4 regions of the Streptomyces sp. NPDC090025 genome follow, and region 2 is predicted to be linked to each of the others. Evidence: riboswitches for the same ligand, from Rfam matches in the RefSeq annotation. Region 2 holds a riboswitch; each other region holds the start of a gene.
The links. A riboswitch is a leader RNA that binds a small molecule or an ion and turns the genes downstream of it on or off. The one in region 2 is predicted to bind cobalamin.

Region 1 (6,995 bases), on a different contig from region 2:
CGTCTTCGTCTTCTTCTTCCTGGCCGTCACGGTCATGGGCTTCCTGGCCGCGCGCTGGCGCAAGGCCGAGAACGAGCACAGCCTCGACGAATGGGGCCTGGGCGGCCGCTCGTTCGGCACCTGGGTCACCTGGTTCCTGCTCGGCGGCGACCTCTACACCGCGTACACCTTCGTCGCCGTCCCCGCGGCGATCTACGCGGCGGGCGCGGCCGGCTTCTTCGCCGTGCCGTACACGATCCTGGTCTACCCGCTGATCTTCACCTTCCTGCCCCGCCTGTGGTCGGTGTCGCACAAGCACGGCTACGTCACCACCTCGGACTTCGTCCGGGGCCGGTTCGGGTCCAAGGGCCTGTCCCTCGCGGTCGCCGTCACCGGCATCCTCGCCACCATGCCGTACATCGCGCTCCAGCTGGTCGGCATCCAGGCCGTCCTGGACGTGATGGGCGTCGGCGGCGGCGAGGACACCAACTGGTTCGTCAAGGACCTGCCGCTGCTCATCGCGTTCGGCGTGCTCGCCGCGTACACGTACTCCTCGGGTCTGCGCGCCCCGGCGCTCATCGCCTTCGTCAAGGACACCCTGATCTACATCGTCATCGCGGTGGCGATCATCTACATCCCGATCAAGCTGGGCGGCTTCGACGAGATCTTCGCCAAGGCGGGCGAGGCGTACGCGACGGTCAACCCGGCCACCGGCAAGCCCAAGGGCGCCCTGGTGCCCGGCGAGGCGGGCCAGTGGACGTACGCGACGCTGGCGCTCGGCTCGGCGCTCGCGCTGTTCATGTACCCGCACTCGATCACCGCGACGCTCTCCTCCCGGAGCCGTGAGGTGATCCGCCGCAACACCACGATCCTGCCGCTGTACTCGCTGATGCTGGGCCTGCTCGCGCTGCTCGGCTTCATGGCCATCGCGGCCGGCGTCAAGGTCACCAACGGCCAGCTCGCCATCCCGCAGCTGTTCGAGAACATGTTCCCCGACTGGTTCGCGGGCGTGGCCTTCGCCGCCATCGGCATCGGCGCCCTGGTCCCGGCCGCGATCATGTCGATCGCCGCGGCCAACCTGTTCACCCGCAACATCTACAAGGACTTCATCAGGCCGGACGCGACCCCGGCGCAGGAGACCAAGGTCTCCAAGCTGGTGTCGCTCCTGGTGAAGGTCGGCGCCCTGGTCTTCGTCCTCACCATGGACAAGACCGTCGCCATCAACTTCCAGCTGCTCGGCGGCATCTGGATCCTGCAGACCTTCCCGGCCCTGGTCGGCGGTCTGTTCACCCGCTGGATGCACCGCTGGGCGCTGCTCGCGGGCTGGGCGGTCGGCATGGTGTACGGCACGGCCGCGGCGTACGGCGTGGCGAGCCCGACCCAGAAGCACTTCGGCGGCTCCTCCGCCGAGATCCCGGGCATCGGCGAGATCGGCTACATCGGCCTCACCGCGTTCGTCCTGAACGTCGTGGTCACCGTCGTCCTCACCTTCGTCCTGCGGGCCCTCAAGGCCCCGGAGGGCGTCGACGAGACCTCGCCGTCGGACTACACGGCGGACGCGGGCGACGCGGGCGTCACCGACCTGCCGAAGGTCGGCGCCGGGCACTGAGCCACGGCGCGCCGCACGGCCCAGGCCGCCGGGACCCCGCCAGGGGCCCGGCGGCCTTGTGCTGCGGGCGTACGGACCGCCGTGGACGTACGGACCGCCGTGGACGTACGGAGTGTTGCGGGCGTGCGAAGTCCGGCGGGAGCCGGGCGCGCGGTGCGGCGCGGGCGCGGCAGACTGCGGGCATGGACTTCACGATCAGAGCGGTACGGCCGGAGGAGTACGACACCCTCGGTGAGCTCACCGTCCGGGCCTATGTCGACGACGGGCACCTGGCCGCGGACGACGGCTATCTGGTCCACCTGCGCGACGTGGCCGCCCGGGCCGAGGTGGCCGAGGTGCTGGTGGCGGTGGAAGAAGGGGCGGTGTCCGAGGAGGACGAGAACGGGGCCGGGGCCGGGACCGTCCTGGGCGGCGTGACCTTCGTCGCGGCCCCCGGTCTGCTCGGCGAGCGGGCCCGGGCGGGCGAGGCCGAGATCCGGATGCTGGCGGTCGGGCACGCGGCCCGCGGCAGGGGCGCGGGCGAGGCGCTGGTGCGGGCCTGTGTGGAGCGCGCGCGGGCCGTCCCGGGGTGTTCCGCGATCGTCCTTTCCACCCAGCCGGGGATGCGCGGCGCGCACCGGATCTACGAGCGGCTCGGCTTCCGGCGCACGCCGGAGCGGGACTGGTCGCCGGTACCCGAGCGGCCTTCCTTCGTGCTGATGTGCTACGCCCTGGAGTTGTAGCGGGACTCGCGACACACAACATGTGGGGGGTGCCGCGATGGGCGCCCCCCACATGTATGCTCGTCCTCGCTGTCGTCGCAGGGGAATCCGGTGGAAATCCGGAACTGTCCCGCAACGGTGCACTTCGTGCGCTTTCGCACGGAGAGAGTCCGAAGACCTGCCGACAGCGCGCCCGGTCCTTCCGTTCCGGGTGCCACAGACGTCCGGGCCTCGCGGAGTGGGCCGGTGGACGCGGCGCAGCCCTGCCGGTTTCCGGTGGTGGCCGCCCGCCCTCCACCGCCCTTCCTCCTGGCCCCGAGCCGAGCGAGGGAGAGCCCCCACGTGACCATCGCGCCCGCCGATCCGGCCGCAGCGATCGAGAACGACGGACCCGGGACCGCGCTGCTGCGCACCCTGACCGATCTCACCGCCGATCTCCCGGACACCGACCCCGGCCGGGTCGCCGCCGCCGCCCTGCGCGGCCGCCACGCCGGCTCGGACGCGGCGGAGCTGCGCGAGCTGGCCACCGAGGCGGCCGCCGGTCTGATCGCCGAGGACCCGGCCTACTCCCGGCTCGCCGCCCGGCTGCTCACCCGCACCATCGCCGACGAGGCGGCGGGCCAGGGCGCGGTCTGCTTCTCCGCCTCCGTCGCCGTCGGTCACCGCGAGGGCCTGATCGCCGACCGCACCGCCGACTTCGTGGCGCTGCACGCCGACCGGCTGGACGCGACGATCGACCCGGCGGGCGACGACCGCTTCGGCTACTTCGGTCTGCGCACCCTCTACTCGCGCTACCTGCTGCGCCACCCGATCACCCGCAAGGTCATCGAGACCCCGCAGCACTTCATGCTCCGGGTCGCCGCGGGTCTCGCCGAGGACGACTCGGCGCGCGCCCTCGACGAGGTGTCGGCGCTGTACGGGCTGATGAGCCGGCTGGACTACCTGCCGTCCTCCCCCACCCTGTTCAACTCGGGCACCCGCCACCCGCAGATGTCCTCCTGCTACCTCCTGGACTCCCCGCAGGACGAGCTGGACTCGATCTACGACCGCTACCACCAGGTGGCCCGGCTCTCCAAGCACGCGGGCGGCATCGGCCTCGCCTACTCCCGCATCCGCGCCCGCGGTTCGCTGATCCGCGGCACCAACGGGCACTCCAACGGCATCGTGCCGTTCCTGAAGACCCTGGACGCCTCGGTCGCCGCCGTGAACCAGGGCGGCCGCCGCAAGGGCGCCGCCGCGGTCTACCTGGAGACCTGGCACGCGGACATCGAGGAGTTCCTGGAGCTCCGCGACAACACCGGCGAGGACGCCCGCCGCACCCACAACCTGAACCTGGCGCACTGGATCCCGGACGAGTTCATGCGCCGGGTGAACGCGGACGCCGACTGGTCGCTGTTCTCCCCGTCGGACGTGCCCGAGCTGGTCGACCTGTACGGCGCCGAGTTCGACGCCGCGTACGTCAAGGCCGAGGCGGCGGGCCTGGCCCGCAAGACCATGCCGGCCCGTGACCTGTACGGCCGGATGATGCGTACCCTCGCCCAGACCGGCAACGGCTGGATGACGTTCAAGGACGCCTCCAACCGGACCGCGAACCAGACCGCCGAGCCCGGCTCGGTCGTGCACTCCTCGAACCTGTGCACCGAGATCATCGAGGTCACGGACGACGGCGAGACGGCCGTCTGCAACCTCGGCTCGGTCAACCTCGGCGCCTTCGTGCTGGCCGGCACCGGCGAGCTCGACTGGGAGCGGCTGGACGAGACCGTCCGTACCGCCGTCACCTTCCTCGACCGGGTCGTCGACATCAACTTCTACCCGACCGAGCAGGCCGGGCGCTCCAACTCCCGCTGGCGGCCGGTGGGTCTGGGCGCGATGGGCCTCCAGGACGTCTTCTTCCAGCTGAAGCTGCCGTTCGACTCGCCCGAGGCGCAGGCGCTGTCCACCCGGATCGCCGAGCGGATCATGCTGGCGGCGTACGAGGCGTCCGCCGACCTCGCCGAGCGCTCCGGCCCGCTGCCCGCCTGGGACAAGACCCGCACCGCGCGCGGCGTGCTGCACCCCGACCACTACGACGTGGCGCTGAACTGGCCGGAGCGCTGGGCCGCGCTGCGCGAGCGGATCGCCGCCGTCGGCATGCGCAACAGCCTGCTGCTCGCCATCGCGCCGACCGCGACGATCGCCTCGATCGCGGGCGTGTACGAGTGCATCGAGCCGCAGGTCTCCAACCTGTTCAAGCGCGAGACGCTGTCCGGTGAGTTCCTCCAGGTCAACTCGTACCTGGTGGCGGAGCTCAAGCGGCTCGGCGTGTGGGACGCGCAGACCCGGGAGGCGCTGCGCGACGCCAACGGCTCGGTCGCGGGCTTCGGCTGGGTGCCGGCCGAGGTGCGCGAGCTGTACCGGACGGCGTGGGAGATCCCGCAGCGCGGTCTGATCGACATGGCGGCGGCCCGTACCCCGTTCCTCGACCAGTCGCAGTCCCTGAACCTGTTCATGGAGACGCCGACCATCGGCAAGCTGTCGTCGATGTACGCGTACGCCTGGAAGCAGGGTCTGAAGACGACGTACTACCTGCGCTCCCGTCCGGCGACCCGGATCGCCCGCGCCGCCCAGGCGTCGGCCGTCGCCGCCCCCGCCCCCATCCCCGTACAGCAGGCAGCGTCCGACGCCGACGCGCTCGCCTGCTCCCTTGAGAACCCCGAGTCCTGCGAGGCATGCCAGTAATGAGCTCCACCGACAAGAACCTCCTGGACCCGGGCTTCGAGCTCACGCTCCGCCCGATGCGCTACCCGGACTTCTACGAGCGCTACCGGGACGCGATCAAGAACACCTGGACCGTGGAGGAGGTCGACCTCCACTCGGACGTGGCCGACCTCGCCAAGCTGACTCCGGGCGAGCAGCACATGATCGGGCGGCTCGTCGCGTTCTTCGCGACCGGCGACTCGATCGTGGCGAACAACCTGGTGCTCACCCTCTACAAGCACATCAACTCCCCGGAGGCGCGCCTGTACCTGTCGCGCCAGTTGTTCGAGGAGGCCGTGCACGTCCAGTTCTATCTGACGCTGCTCGACACCTACCTGCCGGACCCGGCGGACCGCGCGGCGGCGTTCGACGCGGTGGAGAACATCCCGTCGATCCGCGAGAAGGCGCAGTTCTGCTTCAAGTGGATGGACTCGGTCGAGAAGATCGACCGGCTGGAGACGGCCGCCGACCGGCGCCGCTTCCTGCTGAACCTGATCTGCTTCGCCGCGTGCATCGAGGGCCTGTTCTTCTACGGGGCGTTCGCCTACGTGTACTGGTTCCGCAGCCGCGGCCTGCTGCACGGCCTGGCCACCGGCACCAACTGGGTGTTCCGTGACGAGACCATGCACATGAACTTCGCGTTCGAGGTCGTGGACACGGTCCGCAAGGAGGAGCCGGAGCTCTTCGACGCGCAGCTCCAGGAGCAGGTCACGGACATGCTGAAGGAGGCCGTCGAGGCGGAGCTCCAGTTCGGCCGCGACCTGTGCGGCGACGGCCTGCCGGGCATGAACACCGAGTCGATGCGCGAGTACCTCCAGTGCGTCGCCGACCAGCGCCTGGTCCGCCTGGGCTTCCCGCCGGTCTTCGGCTCGGCGAACCCGTTCGCGTTCATGGAGCTCCAGGGCGTCCAGGAACTGACCAACTTCTTCGAGCGCCGCCCGTCCGCCTACCAGGTGGCGGTCGAGGGCTCGGTGGACCTGGACGAGGAGTTCTAGGACCCATCGCCCGGCACGACCTGGGTACGTGTAGGGGCCCCGCACCGATGACGGTGCGGGGCCCCTACACGTACCCGGTCAGCTCCGGCAGACGAGGAGACCTCCGAGGCACGTGATCTCGTACGCGCCATTGCGGGCGATGTCCTCGGCGACGATGGCCCGGGCGCGGTCGATGGTCGCGTCGAAGGGCACGTCGTGCTGGTCGGCCCAGGCTCGATACGAGGCCATGTGGGCGATGACGGGCGCCGGGTCGCGGACGGTGATGGTCCCTGGCAGCTCGACGGCCTCGACGCGGCTGAACTCCTCGCCGAGGAAGGCCGGGGCCTTCTCCAGGGAGAAGCGGGCACTGAGCGAGATCCGGGCGGGGCCTCGGTCGATGCCGAGGACGTCTCCGGCGGCCCGTTGCCAGAGGTCGTCCAGTTCGGTCTTGTCGCGGTCGCTGTTGGTGGAGGCGACCACCAGCCCGCCAGAGGCGACGACCCTCGCCAGCTCCTTCACCGCCCGGGGGATGTCGGGTACGTGGTAGAGCATGTGGAGCGCGAGGGCGGCGTCGACGCTGCCTGTCGCCAGCGGCAGCCGGGTGGCGTCCGCCACGGCGACCGGCCCGGGGAGACCGGCGAGGATGCCGGGAGCGATGTCGAGGCCGAGCAGGGACAGGTCCGGGCGGTCCTGGCGGAGCCGCTGGATGAACTTGCCGTTGCCGCAGCCGATGTCGACGACCCGGCCACGTACGTCGCTCAGCCGCTCGGCGACGAGACCGGGAAGGTCGTACCGGGGTGTCTGCCACTGGTAGAGGGACTGCCGGGCGGCCAGGTCTCGGTCCCCGTTGTAGGCGCTGCCCGCCAGGCGGGCCCGGTCGGTGACGGCGGCGTCATGGGCGGCGGACAGGTCGGTCACGTCGGCAACTCCGGTGGGTGGGCGGCGGGCAGGGACACACGGACGGCCGTGTGCTGGAGTCGTTCGCGCAGGTGCGCT
Region 2 (6,995 bases):
CACCGCGCCCATCCGCCGCCGGGCCGCCATCGACCCCGAGGCGTCCACCACGAACAGGACCAGATTGCCCTCCCGGCCCTCCCGGGTCGCCTGCCGCAGATCGTCCCTGCGCACCACCAGACCCCGGCCGCTGCGCCCGCGCTCCTTCTGGTGCGGGGCGGCGGCCCGTACGGTCGCGGACAGGTGCAGCTTGGTCAGGGTGCCGCGCGGGCGGACCGAACCGGTCGTCCTGCCGTGCTCGGTACGGGCCCGGGAGCGGCGCCCGGCCGCGCCCTCGCCGAGTCCGGGCACGCTGAGCACCTTCGTACGGAACGGCTCGGCGGCCGGTACGGCGGCCCGCTCACCGGCACCGGCGGAGCCCTGCCGGGGGGCGGGCTCGGGGGCGTTCTCCGGGGCGGGCGTCTCCTGCGGTACGTCCTGCGGGGTCTCGGCCGACTCCTGCGCGGGTCCTTCCGGCTGCGGCGGGACGCCCCCGCCGGGACCGCCGTCCGGGCCGCCGTCGCCAGGGCCGTCCGGCTCCGGGTCGTCGTCCGGCGCCGGGTCCTCGCCCTTGAACCGCTCCAGGGTCTCGTCCAGCTTGTCCTCGTCGAGGCCCGGCGCGTCGAAGGGGTTGCGGCGGCGCCGGTGCGGCAGCGCGAGCAGCGCGGCCTGCCGGACGTCGTCCGAGGTCACCTCGGTCCGCCCGGCCCACGCGGCGAGCGCCGTCGCGGTCCTGGCCATCACGATGTCGGCGCGCATGCCGTCCACCTCGAACGCGGCGCAGGTCGCCGCGATCTGCAGCAGCACGGCGTCCCCGAGCGTCACCTTCGGCAGCAACTCCCGCGCCGCCACGACCCGTTCGCGCAGCGCCCGCTCCTCGTCGGCCCAGCGCGCGGCGAACCCGGCCGGGTCGTCCTCGAACGCGAGCCGCCGCCGCACCACTTCCACCCGCTGCTCGGGCACCCGGGAGGCCGCGACCTCCACGGTGAGCCCGAACCGGTCGAGCAGCTGCGGCCGCAGCTCGCCCTCCTCCGGGTTCATGGTGCCGACCAGCAGGAACCGGGCCGCGTGCCGCACCGAGACGCCCTCGCGCTCGACGTACGACGAACCCATCGCGGCGGCGTCGAGCAGCAGGTCGATCAGGTGGTCGTGGAGCAGGTTGACCTCGTCGACGTAGAGGATGCCCCGGTGCGCGTCGGCGAGCAGCCCCGGCTCGAACGCCTTCACGCCGTCGGCCAGCGCCTTCTCGATGTCGAGCGCGCCGACCAGCCGGTCCTCGGAGGCGCCGACCGGCAGCTCGACCATCCGCGCGGGCCTGCCCTCCCCAGGGCCGTGCGCATGCGGCCCGTCCGGGCAGCCCGGGTCCTGGGCCGCCGGGTCGCAGGAGAAGCGGCAGCCCGCGACGACCGCGACCTCGGGCAGCAGCTCGGCGAGCGCCCGTACGGCCGTCGACTTCGCGGTGCCCTTCTCGCCGCGCACCAGGACGCCGCCGACGGCCGGACTGACCGCGTTCAGCAGCAGCGCGAGCCGCAGATCGTCCATGCCCACGACGGCCGTGAACGGAAAGCGGGTGCTCATCGGGTGCTCGCTCCTTCGGTCGGTACGGAAGTCGGTACGGAAGTCGGTACGGAGGTTGTCTCAAGGGTTCCCGGGGCGGGCCCGGGCGGGGCGCTCACGGCGCGCCCGGTGGCACGAACGGCAGCCCCGGCGGCGGGCCCTGCTCGATCAGCTTCCACAGCGCGTCGGTGTCGGCGTGCTCCTCGATCAGATCGCCGAGCCGGTCGAGCTGCTCCTCGCGCAGCGCGCCGAACGAGGTGTCGGGCGCCGGGACGAACCGCCGTCCGGCCGCCGCCGCCACCTCGCGCAGGAACGCCCGCCGGAATCCGTCGCTCTCCAGCGAGCCGTGCCAGTGGGTGCCCCACACCGCGCCCACCCGGCAGCCGTCCAGGAACGGCTCGCCGCCCCGCACGTCGGCGACGCCGTGGTGGATCTCGTACCCCTCGACCCGCTCGCCGAGCGCCTCGCCGACCGGCCGGGCAAGCGTCTTCCCGGCCGCGAACCTGACCCGTACGGGCAGCAGTCCGAGCCCGTCGACGGCGCCCGCCTTCGACTCGATCTCGTCCTCGATGTGTTCGCCGAGCGCCTGGAACCCGCCGCAGATCCCGAGCACCGGGCGGCCCTCGGCGGCCCGCCGGACCAGCGCGTCGGCCAGGCCCCGCTCGCGCAGCCAGGCCAGGGCCTTGACCGTGCCCCGGGTGCCGGGCACCACCGCCAGGTCGGCGTCGGCCAGCTCCTCGGGCCGGTCGACGAAGCGGACGATCACGCCCGGCTCGGCGGCCAGCGCGTCCACGTCGGTGAAGTTCGACATCAGCGGCACCGCGCAGACCGCGACCCGCAGCACGTCCGCGCCGACCGGCGGCGCCACCACCGACTCGCGCACCGCGCCCCGCAGCGACACCCGCAGGCCGTCCTCCTCGTCGATGCCGAGCCCGTGGGCGTACGGCAGCACCCCGAAGGTGCGCCGCCCGGTCAGCCCGAGCAGCATGCCGAGGCCCGGTTCGAGCAGCGTCACGTCACCGCGGAACTTGTTGACGAGATAGCCCGCGACCAGCTCCTGGTCCTCCGGCGCGAGCAGCGCCGTGGTGCCGAAGAACTGCGCGAAGACCCCGCCCCTGTCGATGTCGCCGACCACCACGACGGGCAGCCGCGCGGCCCGTGCGATCCCCATGTTGACGATGTCGGTGCGCCGCAGATTGATCTCGGCGGGGCTGCCCGCGCCCTCGCAGATCACCGCGTCGTACGTGCTGCGCAGCTCCTCCAGGCAGCTCATCACCGGCTCGAACAGCTCCTGCTGCCGGTTCCCGTGGTAGCCGCGGGCGCTCATCTCGCCGATCGGCCGGCCCATCAGGACGACCTGGCTCGAGCGGTCGCTGCCCGGCTTGAGCAGCACCGGGTTCATCAGCGCGGTCGGCTCGACCCGGGCGGCCTGCGCCTGCATGGCCTGGGCGCGGCCGATCTCGGCACCCTCGTGGGTGACGAAGGAGTTGAGGGACATGTTCTGTCCCTTGAACGGGGCGACCTTGACGCCCTGCCGGACCAGCCACCGGCAGATCCCGGCGGTGACCACGCTCTTGCCCGCGTCCGAGGTCGTCCCGGCGACGAGCAGTCCGCCACCCCTCACGTCGTCCTCCGCTTCCGCGCCGTGCGCTTGTGTGCCGTGAGCTTGTGTGCCGTGCTCATCAGGGTCCGGCCGCCCACGCAGACGGCCAGGGTCAGCCAGGTCACCCGGCGGGACAGCCGGACCGCCCGCTCGATGTCGGCCACCTCGACGGCCCGGCCGCGGCCGTTCAGGACCGGCCGGTGCTCGACCCGGCCGCCGTACGCGAGGGTGCCCCCGAGCCGTACTCCGAGCGCCCCGGCGAACGCGGCCTCCACCGGGCCCGCGTTGGGGCTGGGGTGCCGGGCGGCGTCGGTGCGCCAGGCGCGCAGCGCGCCGCGCGGGTCGTCGCCCGCGACCGCGGCGAGCACGGCGGTGAGCCGGGCGCCGGGCGCGCCGACCAGGTCGTCGAGCCGGGCGGAGGCCCAGCCGAAGCGCAGATGGCGCGGTGAGCGGTGGCCGACCATGGCGTCCAGGGTGTTGACGGCGCGGAAGCCGAGCAGCCCGGGCACTCCGGCGACGGCGCCCCAGACGAGGGCGCCGACGACCGCGTCGGAGGTGTTCTCGGCGACCGACTCGACGACGGCGCGGGCCATCGCGGGGCCGTCCAGGGCCTGCGGGTCACGGCCGCACAGGTGCGGGATGCGCTCCCGGGCCACCTCCTCGTCGCCTGCGGCGAGCGCCCCGCCGATGGCGCGGGCCTCCCGGCCGAGGGTGGTGCCGCCGACCACGGCCCAGACGGCGGCGGCGGTCACGGCGACAGTGGCGGCACGGCTGCCGCGCGCGGTCCGGGCGGCGAGCGCGCCGAGGGCCACGGCGGATCCGGCGCAGACGGCGGTGTGCAGGGCGCCCCAGCCGCGGTGGTCGCGGTGCAGTCGGCGTTCGACGGCGTTCGCGGCCCGGCCGAAGGCGGCGACGGGGTGGCCGCGGCGCGGATCGCCGATCAGCCGGTCGACGGCGAGACCGGCGGCCGCTCCGTACGCGAAGAGGGTGCTGGCGGAGGCGGAGGCGGGTCTGGGGCCGCGGCCGGGCATGGCGCAGTGTCCTCACTCAGGGTCCGCGCCCTGGCTCGACGTGACCGGCGGCAGAGTTCCTGACTCCCGGCGCCAGGGGTGTCCCCGAGGCCGGTCACAGTGGCGGGACCGCGCCGGAATCGCACCGGACTTCCTCTTCATGCCGCCGTAAATGGCCCCGGCAGTCCACCACGCTGTGCGAACAGCCGTCAACTCACCCTTGACCTGCGAGGAGTCGCTGTGCGGAGCGCCACAGACACGGCGGACGGCGGGCACCGTGGGGTGCCGGCCGTCCGCCGTGGTGTGCGTGCGCCTAGGGTGATCAGGCGACGATCAGATAGATGCCGTACGACACGGCCGCCGCGCAGAGCGCGAAGCAGACGTAGGCGCCGGTGCGGGCCAGTGCGGCGGAGCCGCCGCTCGCGGCGGCCTCCTCCTGCTTGGCGAGGCCGACGATGCCCAGGGTGAACAGGCCCACGAGGGCGACGGTCGCCACGAGGCTGACTCCGAAGACGGAGCCGAGAGCTGCCCAGTCGATCTTCATGTGTGGTTCCAGTTCCTCAGACCGCGGCGGCGGGGGCCGGGGGAGCGGCGGGGTCCGCGGGGTTCGGGGTGGGGATGGTGGTCCGCAGGTCCTGGCCGGTGACCGCGGCGAAGGTGCCGGCCGGGGGCGGCGGGGTGACGGCCGCGATGGCGGTGGTCACGACGCCCGCGGGCTCGGCGGCCGGGGCCGGGGCGCCCGGGTGGTCGAGGTCGTCGGCGGTGACGTTGTGCTGGTCCACCGGCTTGCGGCGGGACAGCGACCAGATGACGCCGGAACCGGCGACGAGCAGGATCGCGACGGCGACGATGCCCCAGGTGCCCTGCTTGGTCAGGAACTCGGCGGCGGCGCCGACCAGACCGGCGGCCGGGAGGGTGAGGCCCCAGGCGACGAACATCCGGGTGGCGGTGGACCAGCGGACCACACCGCCCTTGCGGCCGAGCCCGGCGCCCATCACGGCACCCGAGCAGGACTGGGTGGTGGAGAGCGAGAAGCCGAGGTGCGAGGAGGCCAGGATGACCGTGGCGGCACTGGTCTGGGCGGCGAAGCCCTGCTGCGGCTGGAGGTCGGTGAGGCCCTTGCCCATGGTGCGGATGATGCGCCAGCCGCCGAGGTAGGTGCCGAGCGCGATGGCCACACCGGCCGAGACGATGACCCAGAGCGGGGGGTTCGCGCCGGGCGCGACGACGCCCTGGGTGACCAGCGCGAGGGTGATGATGCCCATCGTCTTCTGGGCGTCGTTGGTGCCGTGGGCGAGCGAGACCAGACCGGCGGAGGCGATCTGCCCGGCCCGGAAGCCCTTGGCGGTCGCCCTGGCCTCGGGGTTGGCCTTGATCTTGTACGTCAGCTTGGTCGCCGCCATGGCGGCAAGACCGGCGACGATCGGCGCGGCGACGGCCGGGATGAGGACCTTGGTGACGATGGTCGGGCCGTTGACGGCGGACCAGCCGGCCGACATCACCGCGGCGCCGATCAGACCGCCGAAGAGTGCGTGGGAGGAGCTCGACGGGAGGCCGAGCAGCCAGGTCAGCAGATTCCAGAGGATGGCGCCGACAAGCGCCGCGAAGATCACCTCGGTGCGGATGCCCTCTTCGTTGATGATGCCGCCGGAGATCGTCTTGGCGACCTCCACGGAGAGGAACGCGCCGACGAGGTTGAGCACGGCGGACATGGCCACCGCCGTCTTGGGCTTGAGAGCACCGGTCGAGATGGTCGTCGCCATCGCGTTGGCGGTGTCGTGGAAACCGTTCGTGAAATCGAACACGAGAGCTGTCACGACCACAATCGCGAGCAGCAGCGTGATGTGTTCCATTTACCCAGGCAATCGTTTGACGTCAGTGGCGCGTTGAACGTAGGCAACCTGGGTGAACGGAAGATGAACTGAGCCGGGCGGTGGGGTTGCCCGATCCAGGCTTGGCTCATTCCGCTTCCTCTCCTCCGTCCCCTCGGGCGCGCGCGGGTGTCCGCCCGCTGTCCACGATGCGAACAGGTGCGACCCCGGGTAATACCGGCGAATACCGGACACCGCACTCCAGGACCGACTTCGCCACCGCCGTCCCGTATCACCCCATGGACGCCACGGCCTGCCGGGCCGCCCCGGCGCGGGCCCCCGGACGACCCCCCGACGGCTCCCGGGGGGAGACGCACGTCACCCCGGGCGGGCCCGCCCGGTGGCAGGCCGACGGTCCGCTGCCGACACTGGGAGCGTGCGCCCGGCTACAGCGACGGCAGCGGCCGTCACCACAGTGATAGGTCTCGGCGCGGCCGCGGTGGCGGCCGGCCGGTACGCCAGCGACGTCGCCCTCGCGGTGCCGTCCGGACGCCCCTTCCCCGGGGACCCCCGGCTCACCGTGCACGCCACGGCACCCGGCCGGATCACCCTCACCCGCAGCATCGCCGCGCTGCGCCCCGGCACGTACGGGATCGAGGGCACCGATCTGCACGCGGTGATCGGCCCCGTCCTCGACCGGGTGCCGCACACCGCCGACACCGTCGTCCGCCGCCTCGAACGGGTCGAGCTCGGCACCCCGGGCCCCGGCGCCCGGGTCCGGCTCACCCCCCAGCTGCACCGCGGCACCCCCGGCACCGCCCTCGCGCTGCCCTACGAGGACGTCGAGATCCTCGGCGAGCTCGGCCCGCTGCCCGGCTGGCTCGTGCCCGGCGCCCGCACCACCTGGGTGATCGCCCTGCACGGCCTCGGCACCACCCGCGAGCACCCGCTCAACGTGCTCCCCTTCCTCCACGCCCGGCAGATCCCGGTCCTCGTCCCCGCCTACCGCGGCGACCCCGGGGCGCCCGCCGCACC
Region 3 (6,995 bases), on a different contig from region 2:
CCCGAGCTCCCCGACGACCTCCGCGACCACGTCGCCGTACACGGCGCGGCGGTTCATGTCGTGGCTGAAGCCGCGCCAGTGCATCACCACGAACGGGACGCCGCAGCCCGCCACGGCCGGGACCATGGCGGGGTCCGCCAGGCCGCCGCTGACGTCGTTGACAAGCACCGCCCCGGCCGCCACCGCCCGCGCCGCGACGGAGGCCCGCATGGTGTCGACGGACACCAGGACCCCCTCGGCGGCCAGATCCCGTACGACGGGGATCACCCGGCGCAGCTCCTCGCCCTCGTCGATCCGCGAGGCACCGGGCCGGGTCGACTCACCGCCCACGTCCACCAGATCCGCCCCCTCGGCCACCAGGTCGAGCCCGTGCTTCACGGCCGTGCTCGCGTCGAACCACCTGCCGCCGTCCGAGAACGAATCAGGGGTGACGTTGACGACCCCCATCACCGCGCACCGGTCCCAGTCCGGCAGCCCCGCGACGGTACGGCGCTTCCCGTGGCCGACGCCGCTCATGACGCCACCGTCCGGCGGGCGCCGGAGCCGAGCGCGTTCGCGGCCGCCCGCGGGGTGGGCGGGGCGATGAGTTCCACCCGGCGGTCGGTCAGGTCGGGGGCCGGTGGGGCGACCCGCCAGTGCGGGTCGTCGCGGACACCCGAGGTGGCGCGGGGGAGGCCGAGCGGCGAGCCCGAGGCGAGCAGGTCGCGGCGGTGCCGGCGCGCGGTGAGGATCCTGCGGCGGCGCTCGGCGAAGGCCGCGTCGAGCCGGGCCAGGAAGGCGAGCGCGGCGGGGGTGAGGATCTCGTCGTGCCGGTCGCCCGGCGGGCCGAGCACCTCGACGCGGTGGGCCGGTGGATGGGTGGGCATGTCGTCCTTCTTCGGGCTTCTGAACGGCTCTCGGCGGGGGCGGCGCGGGCCCCGGCCCCGGGCTCCGCGTCGAGCGCGGCGACCAGCGCCGCGAGGAATCCGGTGGTGTCCCGGAGCGTGTCGCTCACCACCCGCAGCCGGGCGCCGAGATCGCCCAGCTGGCGACGCAGGGCCACCGGATCGGCGTACTCCTTCGGCGTCAGGACCACCATGGGCCGCCCGTCGACCAGGACCTGCCGCGGCCTCGGCCCCTTCGCGCCCTTCCGGGCCTTCGCCACCTGAGACCTCCCGTCGCCGCGCGACCGCGTCGGCCGGGCCGCGCCGCTGGTGTCCGGCAGGGGGTGGTCCGGGCGGGACGCGGCGGGCGTCCCACCCGGACCGGCGGGGGCGTCAGCCCTTGGCGGTCCCGTCCGTCAGCTCCGCCAGCTCCGCGCGGACGTCACGGGCGGCGGCGACGAGGTTCTCCAGGGAGGCGCGGGTCTCGGCCCAACCGCGGGTCTTCAGGCCGCAGTCGGGGTTCACCCACAGCCGCTCGGCCGGGATCGCCGCCAAGCCCTTCCGCAGCAGCCCGGCGGCCTCCTCGGCGCTCGGCACCCGCGGCGAGTGGATGTCCCAGACACCGGGGCCCGCCTCGCGCGGATAGCCGTGCTCGGCCAGCTCGTCCGCCACCTGCATGTGGGAACGCGCGGCCTCCAGGCTGATCACATCGGCGTCCAGGTCGTCGATGGCCTGGACGATGTCACCGAACTCGGCGTAGCACATGTGGGTGTGGATCTGGGTGTCCGGCCGGACCCCGCTGGTCGTGAGCCGGAACGACTCGGTCGCCCAGTCCAGGTACGCGGCGTGCTCGGCGGCCCGCAGCGGCAGGGTCTCGCGCAGCGCGGGCTCGTCGACCTGGATCACCGAAGTGCCCGCCGCCTCAAGATCGTTGACCTCGTCGCGCAGCGCGAGCGCCACCTGCCGGGCGGTCTCGCCGAGCGGCTGGTCGTCGCGGACGAACGACCAGGCGAGCATCGTGACCGGCCCGGTCAGCATGCCCTTCACCGGCCGGTCGGTCTGCGCCTGGGCGTACGAGGTCCAGCGCACGGTCATCGGCTCGGGCCGCGAGATGTCCCCGGCGAGGACCGGCGGGCGGACGTAGCGGGTGCCGTACGACTGGACCCAGCCGTGCTGGGTGGCGAGGTAGCCGGTCAGCTGCTCGGCGAAGTACTGGACCATGTCGTTGCGTTCGGGCTCGCCGTGCACGAGGACGTCGACGCCGGTCTTCTCCTGGAAGGAGATGACCTCGCGGATCTCGTCCTTGATGCGCTCCTCGTACCCGGCGGCGTCGATCCGCCCGGCCCGCAGGTCCGCCCGCGCCACCCGCAGCTCGTCGGTCTGCGGGAACGAGCCGATGGTGGTGGTCGGCAGCACCGGCAGGCCGAGCTGGGCGCGCTGGGCGGCGGCCCGCTCCGGGTACGGCTGGGCGCGGCGGCCGTCGGCGTCGGTGACCGCGGCGGTGCGGGCCCGGACGGCCGGGTCGCGGGTGAGCGGGGAGTTCGCGCGGGAGGCCAGGGCGGCCCGGTTCGCGGCCAGTTCGGCGCCGATGGCGTCGGTGCCCTGCGACAGGCCGCGGGCGAGCACGGCGATCTCCGTGGTCTTCTGCCGGGCGAAGGCCAGCCAGCCGCGGATCTCCGGGTCGATGTCGCGCTCGGCGGCGGCGTCGTACGGGACGTGCAGCAGCGAGCAGGAGGCCGCCACGTCCACCTGGCCGGCGAGACCGAGCAGGGTGCCGAGGGTGGCGAGGGACTTCTGGTGGTCGTTGATCCAGATGTTGCGGCCGTTGACGACACCCGCGACGAGCCGCTTGCCGGGCAGACCGCCGACGGCGGCGAGGTCGTCGAGGTTGGCGGCGCCGCTGTCGGTGAAGTCGAGCGCCAGGCCCTCGACGGGGGAGGCCGCGAGGACCTGGAGGGCCTCGCCCAGCCGGCCGAAGTAGCCGGCGACGAGCAGCTTGGACCGGTCGGTGAGCGCGCCGAGGTCGCGGTAGGCGCGGGCGGCGGCGTTCAGCTCGGCCGGGGTGCGGTCCTGGACCAGGGCGGGCTCGTCGAGCTGGACCCACTCCGCGCCCGCCGCGCGCAGGTCGGCCAGCACCTCCGCGTACACCGGGAGCAGCCGGTCGAGCAGCGTCAGCGGCTCGAAGTCGGCGGCCACGCCCGGCGCGGGCTTGGCGAGCAGCAGATAGGTGATCGGGCCGACGAGGACCGGCCGCGCGGTGAGCCCGAGCGCGAGGGCCTCCGTCAGCTCGGCGACCTGCTTGCCGGAGTCCGCGGCGAACACCGTGTCAGGGCCCAACTCGGGCACCAGGTAGTGGTAGTTGGTGTCGAACCACTTGGTCATCTCCAGCGGCGCCACGTCCTGGGTGCCGCGGGCCATCGCGAAGTAGCCGTCGAGGGTGTCGGCGGCGACGGCCTCGCGGTGCCGGTCGGGGATCGCGCCGAGCATCACGCTGGTGTCGAGCATGTGGTCGTAGTACGAGAAGTCGCCGGTCGGCACCTCGGTGAGCCCGGCGTCGGCCAGCTCCCGCCAGTTCGACCGGCGCAGGTCGGCTGCCGTGGTCCGGAGGGCGTCGGCGCTGACCCGGCCCTTCCAGTACCCCTCGATCGCCTTCTTCAGTTCACGGTTCGCCCCCTGGCGGGGGTAGCCGTACACGGTGGCGCGTACTGCCGCGGCTGCGGGCTCGGCTGTCACGGAACTCTCCTTCGCGAGCTGTGTCCAGGAACATCCCGGCGAGGGAAGCGGACGCGAAGGGAACGACAGAACGTGCGGCCCACGTCCGGGAGACGCCCGGACCTGCCGCTCGCTGTGTACGCCGACCCGCCCACGAGGTCACCGGAATGGCCGCACACGGAATCGTCCGGGCGCGGGCAACGGGCAGGTCTTCGGACTCGCGGGCACGTCCTGCCGGGGCGAACCCGGCGGGCCTTCCTACTGGCCGTCGCTTCCCAGGCCCGGTACGTCGGACCCAGTGCGTATGACGGCGGTCGTTCCCACTCACCGCTGCGGGGCAGTCCCGGATTCCCACCGGGTTCCCTCTTGCGACGCATCCCGCCTGGCGGACGGGGCGAACCAGCTGCCCGGCCAGACTAGGGGCCCGGATCGCCCTGCGGCGAGCTATTCCCACTATTCGGACGCAAGAATGAGACGACATGGGGGAGGGGCCGGCTCCCCGGCGCCACGCTCAGCCGTCGGCGACCACCGGGTACGGCACATGGGTGCGCCGGTCGGGGTCGACGGCGAGACCGCCACCGGCCGGCGGCCGGGCCCGCTGGGCGCAGTCCCGGCGCTCGCAGATCCGGCAGCCCAGGCCGATCGGCGTGGCGGCCGACGGCTCGTGCAGGGCGACGCCCTCCGCGTACACCAGCCGGGACGCGTGCCGCAGCTCGCACCCGAGGGCGACGGCGAACTCGGCGCGCGGCGCGTGATGGCCGAAGCCGCCGCGGGTCACCGTACGGGCGATCCAGAAGTACCGCTTGCCGTCGGGCATCTCGGCGACCTGGGTGAGGATCCGGCCGGGCGCCGAGAACGCCCCGTACACCGTCCACAGCGGGCAGGTGCCGCCGAACCGCGAGAAGTGGAAGTCGGTGGCGGACTGCCGCTTGGAGATGTTGCCCGCGCGGTCGGCCCGCAGGAAGGAGAACGGCACCCCGCGCCGCTCGTGCCGCTGGAGCGTGCTGAGCCGGTGGCAGACCGTCTCGAAACCGACGCCGAACAGCGCCTGGAGCAGTTCGATGTCGTAGCGCACCCGCTCGGCCGCCGTGTGGAACACGGTGTACGGCATGAGCACCGCGCCCGCGAAGTAGTCGGCGAGGCCGATCCGGGCCAGTCCCTCCGCCTGCGGCGACGCGAGCCCGGCGGCGGACACCAGCGCGTCGAGCAGCGGCCCGTGCTCCAGGAACGCCAGCTGGGTGGCCAGTTGGAAGGCGCGCTGTCCCTCGGTGAGCCAGGGCGAGAGCAGCAGCAGGCCGTTGGCCGCGTCGAAACGCCGCGCGTCCGCCGCCCGTTCGGGACCCGCCTGGACCACCGTGACCCCGTGCCGGGCCGCGAGCCGGCCGGTGAGCGCGTCGGCCGCGCGCCCGGCCCGCCCGGCCACGCCGAGCCCCAGCGCCTCGGCGGTCCGCTCGGCCTCCGCCTCCAGAGCGGCGAAATGGTTGTGGTGCGCGTAGAAGAAGTCCCGTACCTCGTCGTGCGGTTCGGCCGGCAGCAGACCCGCCGAGTCCTCCGGCGCGGCCAGCGCGGCGACCTGCTCGGAGGCGCTCCGATAGCGCTGGTGCAGGGCGACCAGGGCGCGGGCCAGCTCGGGATGGTCGCGCGCCACGTCGGCGATCTCCTCCGGCGGGACGGCGACCCCGCACGCCTCGTCGCCGAGCGCGGTGCGCAGATCGGTCGCGAGCCGCTCCTCGCCCGCCTCGGAGAAGAACTCCGGCTCGACGCCGAAGACTTCCGCGATCCGCAACAACACCGGTGCGGTGAGCGGCCGTTGACTGTGTTCAAGCTGATTGAGATAGCTCGTGGACAGCCCCAGGGCCCGGGCCAGCTCCACCTGGTTCATGCCCCGCTCGCGGCGCAGCCTGCGCAGTTTCGCGTGGGCGTAGATCTTCCGTCCGGCCGGCCGTGCCATCGCGCCGGGCTCCTCTCCGCTCGTTCCTCGGCTCACCCTGGGCTGCGAAGGTAGCATCCGCAGATTTCGCAAAATTCGCAGATTCGCAGCCTTCGCATGGAGGGATTCCGCAGGGTGGAGCCGTCGCCCCGGGCCCGCGAGCGGGGAAGACTCACCGGCGGACGCCCCGCTCGCCGCGGACCGTCCGCCGCAGGCCGTACGCCGACCCGCCACCGTGAGGAGCCCCGTGATCGACCACCAGGTACGCGTCCACCCCAGCGCCGACCGGCTGCCGCGCGAGGAACAACTCGCCTGGAAGCTGGCCGCCGTGGCCACCGGCACCCAGGACGCCCCGGACCTCGACCCCGAGGCGTCCGAGATGGTGATCAACCGTGTCATCGACAACGCCTCGGTGGCCGTCGCCGCGCTGCGCCGCCGCCCGGTGGCCGTCGCCCGCGCCCAGGCGAGCGCCCAGGCACGCGGCCGCGGCACGGGCCCGGGCGGACCCGGGGACGCCGGGCGAGCCACCGGTCCGGTCGGCGGAGCCTCGGCCTTCGGCCTGCCCGCCGGGACCCGGCTGTCGCCCGAGTGGGCCGCCTGGGCCAACGGCACCGCCGTCCGTGAACTGGACTTCCACGACACCTACCTGGCCGCCGACTACTCCCACCCCGGCGACAACATCCCGCCGCTGCTCGCCGTCGCCCAGCACACCGGGCGCACCGGCGCCGACCTGCTGCGCGGCATCACCGCCGCGTACGAGATCCACGTCGCCCTGGTCAAGGGCATCTGCCTGCACGCCCACCGGATCGACCACGTCGCCCACCTCGGCGCCGCGACCGCCGCGGGCATCGGGGCCATGCTCCGGCTCGACACCGGGACCGTGTACCAGGCCGTCCAGCAGGCCGTGCACACCACGACCGCGACCCGGCAGTCCCGCAAGGGCGAGATCTCCAGCTGGAAGGCGTTCGCACCGGCCTTCGCCGGCAAGGCCGCGATCGAGGCCGTGGACCGCGCCCTGCGCGGCGAGGGATCCCCCTCGCCGATCTACGAGGGCGAGGACGGCTTCCTCGCCTGGCTCCTGGACGGGCCGGGCGCGTCGTACACGGTGACGCTGCCGGGCCCCGGCGAGGCCCGCCGGGCGATCCTCGACACGTACACCAAGGAGCACTCCGCCGAGTACCAGGCCCAGGCCGTCATCGACCTGGCCCGCGGCCTGCGGGAGAAGGCCGGCCCGACGGGCCGGATCCGTTCGGTCGTCCTGCACACCAGCCACCACACCCACCATGTGATCGGCTCCGGCTCCGGCGACCCGCAGAAGTACGACCCGACCGCCAGCCGCGAGACCCTCGACCACTCGGTGCCGTACATCTTCGCCGTCGCCCTGGAGGACGGCGGCTGGCACCACGAGCGCTCGTACGCCCCCGAGCGCGCCCGGCGGCCCGCCACCGTCGAACTCTGGCGGAAGACCTCCACCGTCGAGGACCCGGCCT
Region 4 (6,995 bases), on a different contig from region 2:
TGCCCTTCAGGAAGTCCTTGGCCTGCACGACGTCGGTGTCGGTGTTCGGGACGCCCGAGACGCACAGGGCGGCCATCGCGGCGCCGGTCATGTCGATGTCGCTGGCGGAGGCGAGGCCGGTGGGGTTGCCCTCGACCTTCTGGTAGGTCCAGCCGCCGTCGTTGTGCTGGTTGGCGCGGAGCTTGCCGACCATCGCGTCGGTGAGCGCCTGCGGCACCCGGTTGCCGCCCGCCTGGGTCTTGGCGCCGCCGAGGGCGAGGGCCGCGAAGACGGTGCCGTTGAAGTTGCCGGAGGGGCCGAAGTAGCCCGGCTCGGCGGTCTGCCAGTAGCCGTAGATGTTCGCGACCAGGTTGCGCGAGGCGGAGACGCGGGCCGGGTCGATGCCTGCGGCGTACGCGTTGAGGGCGCCGCGCTCGTAGTCGGTGACGACCGGCGAGGCGGACGGCCAGGCCGCCGTCGACAGCAGGTTGCGGTAGACGGTGCGGGCGTTCTTCGTGGTGTCGCCGCCGGGGGCGACGTCGACGACGGCGGTACCGGCGGCGGCGAAGGCACTGAACGCCCACTCGTTGGAGAGGCCCGATCCGGCGTAGGAACCGTCCGCCGCCTGGAGGGTCTTCAGGTAGGCGACGCCGTTGGTCTTCGACGTGGCGATCTGGGCGGGGGTGGAGGTCGCGAAGGCGGGCAGGACGGAGAGCGCGAACGCGCCGAACGCGGCGGGCGCCACGAGCGCGAGACGGCGGGCCGTACGGGACGGGCGGGCCGGACGGGCCGTGCGGGGAAGGGACATGGACCTGCTCCTGAAGTCGGCGGACGCCGACCTCCGGCCGGATCGCGGACCAGGCGCCACTGCGGCGACGGGACGGCCGGGCCAGGGGCCGCCATCCGAATTCGCGTGGTACGGCTCTCTGTTGCTTCCGTGCCGTCAGGGCATTCGGGCTCGCCACGGACCACTGGTCCGTGCCACACCGCTGCGCGTCAGCCCCGGGATCTCACCGGGTTCCCCCCTCTGGCGATTCGGGACGCTACCCCAGCGCGGCACGGACCGCCACCGAACGGCCACCGACGGGACCGGGTCACCGGGCACCGTGAACCCGCAGGTGAGGGGGTGGTCTTGACGCCCGGGGCGAATCCGTGTTCCATTCCCGCTGATAAGCACTCAGTCCCAGGGGAATCCGGTCCGAAACCGGAGCTGACCCGCAACCGTAGGCCCGGCACCGCCGGGCGAGCCGGAGCACCTGGGGCTCGGGAAAGTGATCCATCGAGCACAGATCGCCGTCGCGGACTACGGCGTGGCCGTCCCCGTCCCACGGCGTCTCCCCCGGCGTCGCCGCTCCCGGGACGCGTCGCCGCGTTCCCTCCCGTACGGCAGAGACGAGGGGCCGTGCACAGCGGACAGGCGACGCAGCGAGGGCGACGGACGAGAGCGCCCGGGCGTCTCGTCGCCGGGTTGACGGCCGCACTCCTGGCCGTCGGCACCGGCGTGAGCTTCCTCACCACGGCCCCGGCCGCGCAGGCCGATCCGATCGGGCGGTGCACGGCCACCACCGGGGCGATTGTCGCCGTCGACTTCGGTCCGTTCGGCGGCAAGGTCGAGCGGGGCTGCGACGCGACCCCCACCACCGGCTACGAGCTGCTGTGGACGGGCGGCTTCACCACCACCGGTACCGTGCACGACGGCCCCGCCTTCATCTGCCGGATCGGCACCGGCGGCTTCGCGGGCGGCACCCAGTACCCGACCCGGGCCGCCGAGGCGTGCCAGGTCACTCCGCCGGCCAGTGCCTACTGGTCGTACTGGACGGCCGCGCCGGGCCAGAAGAAGTGGAAGTACAGCAACTACGGTGCGATGTCCCGCATGTTGAAGCCCGGCGACGTGGACGCCTGGGTGTTCGGCGCGACCGACATCGGCGGCACCAAGGGCGGCCCGAGCTTCTCCCCCGACGACGTCAGGGCCGGTGCGGTGACGCCCGCGCCCGACCCGTCGGTGCCGCCGGTCCCGCAGGTGCCGGCCGGGCAGGTCGACCTGCCCGCGGCGACCCGCTGGCTCACCGGACGGCTGAAGGACGGCGAGCGGGTCGTCGACGAGATCGACGCCGAGCTGAGCTACCAGGCGACGGTCGAGGACGCCCTCGCGCTGGCCGCCCAGGACCCGAAGAGCGCCGCCGCCGCCAAGGTCGCGGGCGTCCTCGCCCGCCCCGAGCACACCGACGCGTACGCCTACCCCGCCGACGCGGGCAAGGGGCCGAACTCGACGGCCGCGGCCCGGCTCGCGCTGGTCGCCGAGGCGACCGGTGGCGACCCGCGATCGTTCGGCGGCCGCAACCTCCTCGACGACCTCGTCAAGAACGTCTGCGTCACCGGCAGGACCGAGGAGAACCCGAACTGCTCCGCGCCGGGCGACTTCCCGGTCAGCGGCCGCGCCGCGGGCAAGAACGAGGGCCAGGCGCTCGCCGTCATCGCGCTCACCGGCGCCGGGGTCAAGGTGCCCGCCGAGGCGGTGACCCGGCTCACCGAGTTCCAGTGCGACGACGGTGGCTTCACCAGCATGCTCATCGCGCCGGGCCAGTCCTGCGAGAGCGAGGCCGGGGCCACCGGACTGGCCGTGATGGCGCTGCTGCGCGCCGGCGGCCACCCGCAGGCCGTCAAGGACGGGCGCGACTACCTGCGCAAGGCCCAGTCGGACATGGCGACCGGCGGCCTGCCCGCCGTGTACTACTCCATGTCGAGCAGCCCGTACGCGACCGGTCTGGCCGCGCAGGCGCTGCGCGCGCTCGGTGACACGGCCCAGGCCGACGCCGCCGTCTCCTGGCTGTCGAAGCAGCAACTCGCGGGCGGCGGCTTCGCGTTCGAGGAGGAGGACCCGGTCGCGCGGATCATGTCGACCGGTCCCGCGGTGATCGCCGGTGCCAGGACCGATCTGCTGCGCCTCACGGCCGAGAAGCAGACCCCGCCGACGTTCCCGACCCCGACGCCCACCCCGACGACCGGCACGCCGAAGCCGACGAAGCCGACCACGCCGCGGCCGACCTGGCCCGCCCCGGTCATGCCCGCCGGTCCCGCCCCCGACCTGGCCAAGGCCACCGCGTACCTGACCGGCCCGAGCCGGCTCCTCCAGGGCCACTACTACGCCGCCGACCCCACCGGCCGGGCCGACTTCGGCCTGACCATCGACCTGGCGTACGCGCTGGCCGCGACCGGCACCGACGACGCGACGCTGCGCGGTGTCGTCGACTTCCTCGACGAGCGGGGCAAGGACGGCGTCGGGCGGACCGTCAACGACTACACCGGGGTGGGCACCGCGCACCCGGTGGGCGGCGCGATCGGCAAGACCGCGCTGGCCGCTCAGGCCGTCGGCCGTGACCCGCGCGCCTTCGGCGGGCAGGACCTGATCGGTGCGCTCGCCGCCGAGACCTGCGCCGCGAAGACCCCGGACACCGGCCGCCCGTGCGCCGCGAGCGGCGCGTACACCAACGCCAGTTCCGTCTTCGACCAGTCGCTCGGGGTGATCGCCCAGCTGCGCGCGGGCGAGTCCACCGCGGCCGCCGGACCCGTCGCGTACCTGAAGAGCCTGCAGCGCTCCTCGGGTGCCTGGGGCAGCATGCTGGTGGTGCCGAGCGGCGACGAGGTGGACTCCACCGCGATGGCCGCGATGGCCGTGGACCTGCTGCCGGACACCGCTTCGCAGGCCGCCGTCGACAAGGCGCTGCGCTGGCTGGCCGGCCGGCAGTACGCGGACGGCGGCTTCCCCGGCGCCTCCGGCAACTCGGTGAACTCCACCGCGCTCGCCATCCAGGGCCTGGCCCTCGACGCCCCGAAGTACCAGAAGCAGATCGCGAAGGCGCGGGCGTTCCTGCGGGAGCGGCAGAACACCGACGGCGGCTTCGACACCGCCAAGGGCGACACCCAGGGCTCGGACGTCCGGGCCTCCACGCAGGCCCTCGGCGGCACCGACGGCGTGTCCTTCGCCCATCTCGACCGTGACCTCAGCGGTACGGCGCCGAGGCCGACGCCCAGCGGTACGGCGAGCCCGTCCGCGTCCGCCCCGGTGATCGTCACGCCCGGCGAGGACGGCGGCGCGGACGGCGGTCCCGGCTCGGGCTCCGGCTCGGGCGGCAGCGGTGGCGGTGGCGGTCTGGCCGCCACCGGTACCCAGGTGGGCGCGCTGGCCGCGGCGGCCGCGGTCCTGGTGGGCGGTGGCTGGGCGGTCGTCCGCGGGTCCCGCCGCCGGCGCGCGGGCGGGACGGCCCGATGAGCGGCCGGATCGCGGGCGCCCTCGCCCGTACGGCAGCCGCCCTCGGGCTCACGGTGGCGGCCCTTGCCGCCACCGCGGCCCCGGCCGGTGCGGCGCCGCAGCCGATGGGGCGGTGCACCACCACCTCGGGGGTCGTCCTCGCGGTCGACTTCAGCTCCTGGGGCGGGCCGGTCTACCGGTCCTGCGGCACCACGCCGACGACCGGGTACGAGCTGCTCAACCAGGGCGGCTGGCGGACCACCGGCACCGGCCACGACGGACCGGCGTTCATCTGCCGGATCGGCTACAGCGGCCACCAGGGCGGCCGGCAGTACCCGACGCCCCAGCAGGACGACTGCGTCCTGACGCCGCCCGCGACCGCGTACTGGTCGTACTGGCACGCCGACCCGGGCCGGAACACCTGGGAGTACAGCCAGCTCGGCGCCATGCTCTACAAGCCGAAGCCCGGCAGCGTCGACCTGTGGATCTTCGGCGCGACGAACATCGAGGGCACCCAGGGGCGGCCCCGGGTCACCCCCGACCAGCTGCGCGCCCACAACTCCCGGCCCACCGGCGGCGCGAAGCCCGCGCCCCGGGACACCAGGACCGCCGCGCCGCTGCCCCCGGGCACCGACACCGGCCCGGCGCCCGAGAACCCGCCGCCCGCCGACCCGACCACACCGGCGCCGACCCCGACGCCGACCGCGTCGGCGACGCCCACGCCCACGCCCACGCCCACCGCGACGATCACCAGCCCGACGCCGTCGGCCACCGCGACCGCCACCCCGACCGCGACCGGCTCGTCGGCCGCCGCGGCGGCCGGGACGGCAGGACCCCGGGTGGTCGACGCGGCCCCGGCCGCCGACGCCGCCCACGACGTGGGTTCCTACCTGCCCGCCGTCGCGACCGGCGCGCTGGTCCTGCTCATCGGCGGCGCCGCCTGGTACGCGGCGAAGCGCCGCGCCTCGGAGTAGCCGGGTGCCGCACACCGACACCACGGCGGCCGCCGCCGGGCCGCCCGGGTCCGCCCTGCCGGTGGACCCGGGCGGCCGGCGGCTGCCGCGCACGCTCCATCCGGTGGCCTGGTGGATCTGGGCGCTCGCCCTTGCCACCGCGGTCAGCCGGACCAACAACCCGCTGCTGCTCTTCCTCGTCCTCGCGGTCCTCGGTTACGTCATCTCGCTGCGGCGCACCGAGGCCCCGTGGGCCCGGGGCTTCAAGTACTACCTGTATCTGGCGCTGACGGTGGTGGCGATCCGGGTGGTGTTCCGGGCGGTGTTCGCGACCGGTATCACCCCGCACGACCACTTCCTGTTCTCGCTGCCGCGGATACCGACGCCCGACTGGTACGCGGGCATCCAGATCGGCGGCCCCGTCTCCCTGGAGGCCCTGCTCTCTGCGGCCACCGACGGCCTGCGGCTCGCCTGCATGCTGTGCTGCATCGGCGCCGCGAACACCCTCGCCAACCCCAAGCGGGCGCTTCGGGTGTTGCCCGGTGCGCTGTACGAACTCGGCGTCGCCGTCACGGTGTCGATCAGCGTCGCACCTCAACTGGTGCAGAGCGTGCAGCGGGTGAACCGGGCTCGCAGGCTGCGGGCCGGGCGGTCCAAGGGGCTGCGCGCGCTGCGCGGCATCGTGGTGCCGGTTCTTGAGGACGCCCTGGAGCGTTCGCTGCGGCTCGCCGCAGCGATGGACTCGCGCGGCTACGGCCGGGCCGGTACGGCCACCCGTGCCTCGCGCCGCGCGACCGGCGCGCTGATGCTGCTCGGCATGTGCGGCCTGTGCACGGGCGCGTACGGGCTCCTGGACGCGACCGCGCCGAAGGCGCTCGGCCTCCCGGCGATGGGCGTCGGCGCGCTGCTGTGCGTGGCGGGGCTGCGGCTCGGCGGGCGGCGGGTCACCCGGACGCTGTACCGGCCGGACCCGTGGCGGTTCCCGGAGTGGGCGGTCGCCGGCTGCGGGGTCCTCTCGGCGGTGCTGCTGTTCGCGAACGCGGGCTTCGACGCGGCCGAACTCAACCCGTCCCTCTATCCGTTGAGCTGGCCGACGCTGCCGCTGGTCCCGGCCGCGGCGATCCTGCTCGCCGGTGCCGCCGCGTTCCTGTCGCCGCCGCCGGAGCGTCCGCCGAACCGCGCGCCGCGCACCGCCCCGCCGAAGACGGCGAACGCGGCGAAGGCGGCGAAGGCGGCGACGATCCCCGCACCCCGCACCACCGAACTCCGCACCGAGGAAGCCCCGTGATCACCTTCGAGCAGGTCAGCGTCCGGTACGAGGACTCGGCCGAGCCCGTGCTGCGGGACGTCGACTTCACCGTCGAGGAGGGCGAACTGTGCCTCGTCGTCGGTCACACCGGCGTGGGCAAGTCCACGCTCCTGGGCGCGGTCAACGGCCTGGTGCCGCACTTCACCGGCGGCACCCTGTACGGCCGGGTGGTCGTCGACGGCCGGGACACCGCGGCGCATCCGCCGCGGGAACTCGCCGATGTGGTGGGCGTGGTGGGGCAGGATCCGCTCGACGGTTTCGTCACCGACACCGTCGAGGAGGAACTCGCCTACGCGATGGAACAGTTGGCGGTACCCCCGGCCACCATGCGCAAGCGGGTCGAGGAGACCCTCGATCTGCTCGGGCTGGCCGATCTGCGGCACCGGGCGCTGCACGAGCTGTCCGGCGGGCAGCAGCAGCGGGTCGCCATCGGCTCGGTGCTGACCGCCCACCCCCGGGTCCTCGTCCTGGACGAGCCGACCTCGGCGCTCGACCCGACCGCCGC

Region 1: another riboswitch for cobalamin. It lies ahead of ACIPXM_RS05520 (ribonucleoside-diphosphate reductase subunit alpha); the one in region 2 lies ahead of ACIPXM_RS34730 (cobalamin biosynthesis protein).
Region 3: another riboswitch for cobalamin. It lies ahead of metE (5-methyltetrahydropteroyltriglutamate--homocysteine S-methyltransferase); the one in region 2 lies ahead of ACIPXM_RS34730 (cobalamin biosynthesis protein).
Region 4: another riboswitch for cobalamin. It lies ahead of ACIPXM_RS31115 (prenyltransferase/squalene oxidase repeat-containing protein); the one in region 2 lies ahead of ACIPXM_RS34730 (cobalamin biosynthesis protein).

Annotation. Positions count from the first base shown of each region.
Region 1 is NZ_JBIVFL010000001.1:1,175,246-1,182,240, reverse strand. Features, by position in the region: gene mctP (monocarboxylate uptake permease MctP) at 1-1,588, shown strand, start outside; gene ACIPXM_RS05525 (GNAT family N-acetyltransferase) at 1,771-2,310, shown strand; cobalamin riboswitch at 2,350-2,490, shown strand; gene ACIPXM_RS05520 (ribonucleoside-diphosphate reductase subunit alpha) at 2,632-5,007, shown strand; gene ACIPXM_RS05515 (ribonucleotide-diphosphate reductase subunit beta) at 5,007-6,020, shown strand; gene ACIPXM_RS05510 (class I SAM-dependent methyltransferase) at 6,099-6,917, opposite strand; gene ACIPXM_RS05505 (XRE family transcriptional regulator) at 6,914-6,995, opposite strand, start outside.
Region 2 is NZ_JBIVFL010000024.1:55,794-62,788, reverse strand. Features, by position in the region: gene ACIPXM_RS34740 (putative cobaltochelatase) at 1-1,557, opposite strand, end outside; gene ACIPXM_RS34735 (cobyric acid synthase) at 1,652-3,160, opposite strand; gene ACIPXM_RS34730 (cobalamin biosynthesis protein) at 3,157-4,170, opposite strand; cobalamin riboswitch at 4,202-4,355, opposite strand; gene ACIPXM_RS34725 (hypothetical protein) at 4,472-4,693, opposite strand; gene ACIPXM_RS34720 (anion permease) at 4,710-6,002, opposite strand; gene ACIPXM_RS34715 (alpha/beta hydrolase) at 6,397-6,995, shown strand, end outside.
Region 3 is NZ_JBIVFL010000007.1:279,969-286,963, reverse strand. Features, by position in the region: gene folP (dihydropteroate synthase) at 1-516, opposite strand, end outside; gene ACIPXM_RS19180 (hypothetical protein) at 513-866, opposite strand; gene ACIPXM_RS19175 (hypothetical protein) at 972-1,148, shown strand; gene metE (5-methyltetrahydropteroyltriglutamate--homocysteine S-methyltransferase) at 1,257-3,596, opposite strand; cobalamin riboswitch at 3,761-3,994, opposite strand; gene ACIPXM_RS19165 (short-chain fatty acyl-CoA regulator family protein) at 4,087-5,526, opposite strand; gene ACIPXM_RS19160 (MmgE/PrpD family protein) at 5,753-6,995, shown strand, end outside.
Region 4 is NZ_JBIVFL010000018.1:76,584-83,578, forward strand. Features, by position in the region: gene ACIPXM_RS31110 (hypothetical protein) at 1-787, opposite strand, end outside; cobalamin riboswitch at 926-1,003, opposite strand; cobalamin riboswitch at 1,124-1,258, shown strand; gene ACIPXM_RS31115 (prenyltransferase/squalene oxidase repeat-containing protein) at 1,448-4,249, shown strand; gene ACIPXM_RS31120 (hypothetical protein) at 4,246-5,202, shown strand; gene ACIPXM_RS31125 (energy-coupling factor transporter transmembrane component T) at 5,207-6,469, shown strand; gene ACIPXM_RS31130 (ABC transporter ATP-binding protein) at 6,466-6,995, shown strand, end outside.